DNA from 2 places in the Cedecea neteri genome. Region 1 is predicted to be linked to the other one. Evidence: predicted binding sites of a transcription regulator. Region 1 holds the regulator's gene; the other holds the start of a gene.
What was found. Region 1 encodes Fur, which represses iron uptake genes when iron is present. Its sites were predicted from a motif close to ATAATAATGAGAACNACTATCAA; they were not measured.

Region 1 (4,217 bases):
CACCCGAACGAAATCGCATTCTCCTCTAAAAATAAAACCTACGACGAAGACTACTCCGGCGATAAAGGTGGCATTAGCCTTTATAAAGCGGCGGCTAAATTCAAATACGGCCCGGTTTGGGCTCGCGCAGGTTACATTCAGCCAACCGGCCAAACGCTGTTAGCACCACACTGGAGCTTCATGCCTGGTACTTATCAGGGGGCTGAAGCGGGTGCCGCATTCGATTACGGCGACGCCGGTGCGCTGAGCTTCTCCTACATGTGGACTAACGAGTACAAGGCGCCATGGCACCTTGAAACCGACAAGTTCTACCAGAACGATAAAAAGACCAAAGTTGATTACCTGCACTCCATCGGCGCGAAGTATGACTTCAAAAACGATCTGATTCTGGAAGCAGCATTCGGTCAGGCTCAGGGCTTTGTTGATCAGTACTTTGCTAAAGCCAGCTACAAATTCGACGTTGCAGGCAGCCCGCTGAGCACCAGCTACCAGTTCTACGGTACCCGTGACAAAGCCGCGAACAACACCATCAATGATATCTACGATGGCACCGCATGGCTCCAGGCGCTGACATTTGGCTATAAAATTGGCCAGGTCGACCTGCGTCTGGAAGGGACCATGGTGAAGGCAGAAGGCCAGCAGGGTTACTTCCTGCAGCGTATGACGCCAACCTACGCGTCTTCCAACGGTCGTCTGGATGTGTGGTGGGATAACCGCTCTGACTTCAACGCCAACGGTGAAAAAGCCGTGTTCTTCGGTGCAATGTATGACCTGAGCAACTGGAACCTGCCGGGTTGGGCAGTCGGTGCTTCTTACGTTTATGCGTGGGATGCAAAACCATCTACATGGGCGCTTGATGCTTCCGGTAATCGTCAGGATCTCGCTTCCAACAAGATCAAAGAGTCTTCTTACAGCCTCGACGCCATGTATACCGTGCAGGAAGGCCGTGCGAAAGGCACGCTGTTCAAACTGCACTTCACTCAGTACGACAACCACTCCGACATCCCAAGCTGGGGCGGTGGTTACGGCAACATGTTCCAGGATGAGCGTGACGTGAAGTTCATCGTGATTGCTCCGTTCACCATCTTCTGATGTGAAACCGGGCGCGTAAGCGCCCGTTTTTTATAAGGAATCGAACATGAAAAAGATTTTACTGGTTACCGCCGCTGTTTTCACGCTGTCTGCCTGTGTTCAGCCTCCGGCTCCTCCGGAAGATTCGCGCCTGAAACAAGCCTATAGCGCCTGTATTAACACGGCGGAAGGCAACCCGGATAAAATTGAAGCCTGCCAGAGCGTGCTGAACGTACTGCGTCAGGAAAAACAGCACAAAGCGTTTGTTGAGAAAGAGACGGTGAACGTGCTGGATTACCAGAAATGCATCCAGGCAAGAAAGACGGGCAATGATGAAGCCGTGAAGGTGCGCTGCGATAAGATTTGGCAGGAGATTCGCGCCAATAACAGCTGATAGCCTTTTTCAGTCAATAAAAAAACCGGCAAGGGAAACCTGCCGGTTTTTGCTTTTAAACGCCACCGAAGCAGCGTTCATTAATGCGGATTACTTATTTAGGATCGTGGGCGGTGTCGTCTTCGCGGCAGTCGCCTTCAGCACAGTGTCCGTAAAGATAGAGGCTGTGGTTAGTCAGGCGGATACCGTGGCGTGTGGCGATTTCACGCTGGCGTGATTCAATAGAATCATCGCTGAACTCGATCACTTTCCCGCAGTCGAGGCAGATCAGGTGATCGTGGTGATGCTGTTGGGTCAGTTCAAAAACGGATTTGCCGCCTTCAAAATTATGACGGGTCACGATCCCTGCATCATCAAACTGGTTCAGCACGCGATAGACGGTCGCCAGGCCAATTTCTTCGCCCATGTCGATCAGACGTTTATATAAGTCTTCCGCGCTGACGTGATGATTTACCGGCTCTTGCAGCACTTCGAGGATTTTTAATCGCGGAAGCGTGACTTTCAAGCCGGCCTTCTTTAATGCGGTATTGTTGTCAGTCATGCGGAAAGTGTCCTGTTGCTTAACGATTCGCTCAAACTGCAGTGAGCGTAAAGAGTAATGCGTCTCATTATAGAACTGCTACTTCTAAATGGGAACCGCAAGTATGGTGCAAAATAAGGCTGAAAAATCGTGGCGGCGTCGCCATTTACAGTAATTATCAGCCAAGCTATCAGGAAGACATTGTACAGGGATGTACGAGAAAGTTACAAACTTGTAGCAATTATTTTCATTGCTACAAGCTATCAAGATGGCGCAAATATCGCATTTGCGCCACGGAAATCAGGCGTTAATGATATCGGCCAGATTCAGTTCTTCAGAAACCTGTTTAACCCACTTCTCAACGCGCTCAGCGGTCAGCTCCGGCTGGCGATCTTCATCGATGGCAAGGCCGACAAAGTTGTCGTCATCCGCCAGGCCTTTGGAGGCTTCAAAGTGGTAGCCAGCGGTTGGCCAGTGGCCGACAATCGCCGCGCCGCGTGGTTCGATGATGTCGCGAATGGTCCCCAGCGCATCACAGAAGTATTCCGCGTAGTCTTCCTGGTCGCCGCAGCCGAACAGCGCAACCAGTTTGCCGTTGAAATCGACTTCTTCAAGAGTAGGGAAGAAGTCATCCCAGTCGCACTGGGCTTCACCGTAGTACCAGGTCGGGATGCCGAGCAACAGAATGTCGAAACCTTCGAGATCTTCTTTGCTGCTTTTAGCAATGTCATGCACCTCAGCAACGTCTTTACCGAGCTGTTTTTGAATCATTTTCGCGATATTTTCGGTGTTACCGGTGTCGCTGCCGAAAAAAATGCCTACGATTGCCATGAGTAAAATAACCTCTTGAAACTTAATAGTATGCTGGCCGTTCAATGCCCACGTATAGGGCAATCATAGCAGAACAGCCCCAGCAGCGGAAACAGCTATCACGCCCGGGTGCACAGTCTGCAACATGGTTTTGCTCACCCTTTTGAGATTTCAGATAACCCGTAGGGCGGCTGAAGGTGTTACCCGAGATTTTTAAGCTGCTCGAGCAACATCTCTTCGATCAGTTCGCTACGGCTGATGTTACGGGCGTCAGCCAGCTGGTTGAGGGCATCGACCGCCTCGTTGTTCAGTTTTAGCTCAACTCGCTTCAAACCACGCACTTTATCGCGCTTCAGCTGATTGCGCTTATTGATACGCAATTGCTCATCGCGCGAGAGCGGATTAGTTTTCGGCCGCCCGGGGCGACGCTCGTCCGCGAACAGATCTAATGTAGTACGGTCCGTTTGTTCTTTTGCCATGATTAGAATACTGACAGGAAATTCTGGCTGCAGGGGCAGGGTGCCGGTGCAATTAAGCGCGCCATCATACATCAGCGCGCCATTCCCGCCAACGCGTTAGCGACTTCAACTGCCCGGTCGGTCTGTTTTTAATCAGTTTTTCTACTCTGCGTCGATAAATCGGTGGATCGCCCGTAAAACGGCATCCGGTTTTTCCGCATGAACCCAATGACCCGCTCCAGCGATGACGTGAGCACGGGCCTGCGGGAACTGACTTAACAGCGCCTCGCGGTGGCTTTCATCAACGTAAGGAGAATTCCCGCCGCGAATAAATAGCGCAGGATGTGGCCAGGCCGGGACAGGCTGCCAGCCAACGATATTTTCGTATTGCTGCCAAAGCACCGGCACGTTGAATTTCCACTCGCCGTCAGCAAAGGATTTCAGCAGAAACTGAATGACGCCTTCCTCAGCTATGTGGTCGCGCATGATTTGCGCCGCCTGCTGGCGAGTTTTTACGCCCGCTTCGGTGACCGCGCGAATAGCCGCGAAAATTTCGTCGTGGCGGCGAACCTGATAATTAACCGGCGCAATATCTATCATCACCAGCTTATCAATACGTTGAGGGGCGATTGCGGTAAGCGCCATCACCACTTTGCCGCCCATAGAATGGCCAATAAACGTCGCTTTCTCGATGCCGTATTCGTCCAGCGTGTCCAGAACGTCCCCGGCCATTGCGGCATAGCTCATATCATCGCTGCGCGGCGACAGCCCGTGATTGCGCAGATCGATCTGCAGCAACGCATGATCTTTACCCAGATCCCGCGCCAGAACGCCCAGGTTATCCAGGCTGCCGAACAGGCCGTGAATCAGTACGATAGGGGAATTGCTATTCAATTGTTGCGCAGTTTGCAGGCGAGCATTTAATTTCATGGCAAAGTTCTTTATTTTGGTTCGTTTGGTTAGG
Region 2 (4,217 bases), 1.1 Mb from region 1:
CTGTTGGTAATAGTCAGTGTATTCTTTGGCGCGTTGTTCCTGATTAAGCACGGTGCCCAGCAGCTTCACGCTGTTGGCAGTGTTCTCTACCGGGTGCAGTTCATAGTCAACAAATACGACCGGGATATTGAGCTTTTTAAGTGACTTAATAACGCCGGTTTGCTCCAGCGCAGGCTTGGCACGCAGTTGCGCAATCATGATATCCGGCTGCTGCGCCAGCACGCTCTCAAGGTTTACCTCGCCCTGATCGCTAAAGCCCATATCAATAATTTTGGTGGCCTCAGGCCATTTGCGCTTCAGCACATCCCAGGTTTGGGTGTCCTGTTTTTTCGGCAGGTTATTCCAGGCCACAACGCGTTTGAACGGATCTTCACGGTCAAGCAGGGCCAGAGACAAAATGTCGCGCCCGTCCTGCAGGATCACATGCTGAGGTTCTTTCTGGATGGTAATACGCTGGTTATCCATATCGGTAACCGTGATGGGATAAGTGGTGGCGCCGCAGCCCGCCGAAGCGAGCAGTAACCCTGTCAGGACCAAATTTGCTTTCATTGATTGATGCTCTCCATGAGAAAGAGATTAGTTATTATTACTATTTATATTAATAAAGCCTTAATTTCCCACGACATGGCAAGCACTGATTGGTTTAATTTTATTACGTGACAACGTCACACAAACTTAAACAAAATCGTAAACATATCAATACACCACCCGTAACCCTCATTTGACGCACCCACGCTTTTCCCTTACCCTGCGCGGCATAATGACATACAGCTCTTCGTAAAATCAGAGGAAAGCGTGAAGAACAGGACTCTTGGCAGTGTTTTTATCGTGGCGGGAACCACAATTGGCGCAGGAATGCTGGCGATGCCGCTGGCGTCTGCTGGCGTAGGGTTTAGCGTCACGTTGTTGATGTTGATCGGCCTTTGGGCATTAATGTGCTACACCGCGCTGCTGCTGGTTGAGGTGTATCAGCACGTTTCGGCGGACACCGGCCTTGGCACCCTCGCCCGGCGCTACCTTGGCCGCCCCGGCCAGTGGCTAACGGGGTTCAGTATGCTGTTTCTGATGTATGCCCTGACGGCGGCCTACATCAGCGGCGCGGGAGAACTGCTGGCGGCAAGCCTCAGCCAGTGGCTGTCCACCTCGATCTCTGCCACCTCCGGCGTACTGCTCTTTACCGTAGTAGCGGGCGGGATTGTCTGTATCGGCACCCATATGGTCGATATGTTTAACCGCGTACTGTTCAGCGCCAAAATCATCCTGCTGGTGGTGATGCTCGCTCTGATGATGCCGCATATCCACCACACCAACCTGCTTACGCTGCCGATTGAGAAAGGCCTGGCGCTTTCCGCCATCCCGGTCATCTTTACCTCGTTTGGTTTCCACGGCAGCGTGCCGAGCATTGTCAGCTACATGAACGGCAATATTCGCAAGCTGCGCTGGGTATTTATCGTCGGCAGCGCCATTCCACTGGTGGCCTATATCTTCTGGCAGCTCGCCACCCTGGGCGCCATTGACTCACCTACTTTCACTGGGCTGATGGCGGAACATTCCGGTCTGAACGGCTTCCTGCAGGTTGTTCGTCAGGTGGTGGCCACCCCTCACGTTGAGCTGGCGATTCATCTGTTCGCCGACTTCGCGCTGGCAACCTCGTTCCTCGGGGTTTCCCTCGGCTTATTCGACTACCTGAGCGATCTCTTTGCCCGCAACCGGAAAGCTTCTGGTCGCCTGCAAACCGGGCTGATGACCTTCCTGCCGCCGCTGGTTTTTGCGCTGTTCTACCCGCAGGGATTCGTGATGGCGCTGGGCTATGCAGGCGTTGCGCTGGCGGTACTTGCCCTGCTGGTGCCGTCGATGCTGGTGTGGCAAAGCCGTAAACAGCATACGGAGGCGACATGGCGCGTGGCGGGCGGTAAACCGCTGCTGGCATTGGTCTTTGCCTGCGGGATCGCCGTGATTGTGATTCAGTTCTTGATTACCGTCGGCCTGCTGCCGGAAGTCGGTTAACGTTCTTCATCTTCATGCGGGGTATTCGCCCCGCATTCTTCATTTTTTCTGCTAATTCCCCGCTAAATTCTCAGGATTTTGGATATAAAACCAGTAATTATGTAAGCAGAGTTAATATTGTAAATGCTAATTATTGTTATTATCATCTCAATTCCCATTATAAAATCGTTTCAGTTCAGATAAACAACATCATGAATCGCATTCCTTTTGGTTCCACTTTTGTTCGCCAGGCTCTTGTTAATTCAAAATTATTAATCATTTCAACCTTCATCGTTGGTGCTCCGGCTTTCGCCGCCGACAAACCGAAGGAAGACACCTTAACCGTGGTCGCTACCGCTAATCCGGACGGCTCACCAACCAGCTATACCCAGGATGACTCCTCCATCGCCTCCCGCAGCAAAACGCCGCGTAGCGAAATCCCACAGTCCGTTAGCGTGGTGACGCCGCAGGTGATTGACGACTACGCGGTGACCTCGGTCAATGACGCGATGAAGTTCGTCAGCGGCGTCACGCAGAGTAATACTCTCGGCGGCATCGAGGACGGGTTTGTCAAACGCGGGTTCGGCTCGAACAGCGACGGCTCCGTGTTTATTGACGGGGTGCGCAGCAACCAGGGCCTGGCGATGGATTCCAGCATCGACCATGTTGAGGTGCTGAAAGGCTCGGCCTCCCTGCTCTACGGCATCCTGAACCCCGGCGGCGTGATTAACCTCGTCAGCAAGAAACCGCAGTATACCTGGAACACCCACGTTAGCGGCACCAGCAGCAGCAACGGCGGTGGCTCCGGCATGGTTGACGTCACCGGCCCGCTCGGCAACGGCTTCGCCTTCCGCCTGGTCGCCGAGCGCCAGCATGAAGATTACTGGCGTAATTTCGGCACCGACGAACACACGCTGATTGCCCCGTCGCTCAGCTGGTACGGCGACAAAGCCTCTTTCAATATCAGCTACGTGGAATATAAGTTCGACATTCCGTATGACCGCGGCACGGCGTTTATCAACGGCAAACCGCTGGATATCCCTTACAACCGCCGCATTGACGATTACGCCAACCACGCCTGGGGTAAAAACAAACGCCTGACGACCAACTACTCGTACAAGCTGGATGACACCTGGGAAACGAACCTGAACTACGCCTGGATGCAGCGCCGCTACGACAGTAACGAAGTGCGCGCCACGGCGGTCGATCCTAACAGCGGCCTGGTTTCACGTCGTGCAGATGCTAACCGTGGCTTCAACCACCAGACGGATTATGCGTCCTGGGACATCAGCGGCAGCCCTGAACTGCTGGGCATGACCCACGACATCACGCTGGGCGCGGATTACGAGCAAAACGAAACCTACAAGAAGTATTCGTACCGTGGGAAGGTGACGAAAACCTTCAATATGTATAACCCGGTGTACGGCGTCTCGCCGGTCACCAACAGCAGCACCTATAGCGATTCCAACAGCAACCTGCGCACTAATCTCTACAGCCGCTCCGTGTTTGCGAAAGACAGCATTCATCTGACTGACCAGTGGATTGCCGTGCTGGGTGGCCGCCTGCAGCGCTATACGCAGACCTCCAGCGCCGGTTGGGTAAATCCGCAAACCACGCTGGAAGACAGAGGCAACGCCTTCCTGCCGCAGCTGGGCCTGGTGTACAAAATCGTGCCTGACGTTTCCCTGTACGGCAGCTATAGCAAGTCGTTCACTCCTTCCACGCAAACGGACGACAACGGCAACGTCGCGTCCACGGAAAAAGGCACCACCTGGGAAGTGGGCGCGAAATGGCAGATGGCCCCTCGCCTGACCAGCAGCCTGGCGCTCTACCGCATTGATGAAAAAGACATGTCGGTCTTTATCAACGGCGTGACCCGCAATATACCGAAAGCGCGCTCTACCGGCGCAGAACTGGAGCTTAACGGCGACATTGCCCAGGACTGGAACCTGACGGCGAACTACAGCTATGACAAAACTGAGATCGTGGAAGATAACGTCAATCCGGTGAACGTCGGCAACCGCCTGGTGAACGCCCCGACGACGATGGGCGGGCTTTACCTCAGCCACACCCTGCGTTTCTCCTGGCTGCCGGGTGAATTACGCCTGGGCGGCGGCGGACGCTATGTCGGCAGCCGCGCGGGTGACCCGGAAAACAGTTTCACCATGCCGGCTTACACCGTGGCGGATGCGTTTGTGGCCTGGGACAGCAAGTTGCTGGGCAAAAATACC

Region 2: the regulator Fur is predicted to act here: its motif matches at 2,131-2,153, upstream of LH86_RS15780 (TonB-dependent siderophore receptor).

What each region holds. Positions count from the first base shown of each region.
Region 1 is NZ_CP009459.1:2,302,566-2,306,782, forward strand. Features, by position in the region: gene chiP (chitoporin ChiP) at 1-1,092, shown strand, start outside; gene chiQ (ChiQ/YbfN family lipoprotein) at 1,139-1,465, shown strand; gene fur (ferric iron uptake transcriptional regulator) at 1,560-2,006, opposite strand; gene fldA (flavodoxin FldA) at 2,286-2,816, opposite strand; gene ybfE (LexA regulated protein) at 2,996-3,274, opposite strand; gene ybfF (esterase) at 3,416-4,183, opposite strand.
Region 2 is NZ_CP009459.1:3,368,702-3,372,918, reverse strand. Features, by position in the region: gene LH86_RS15790 (ABC transporter substrate-binding protein) at 1-549, opposite strand, end outside; gene tyrP (tyrosine transporter TyrP) at 796-2,007, shown strand; gene LH86_RS15780 (TonB-dependent siderophore receptor) at 2,199-4,217, shown strand, end outside.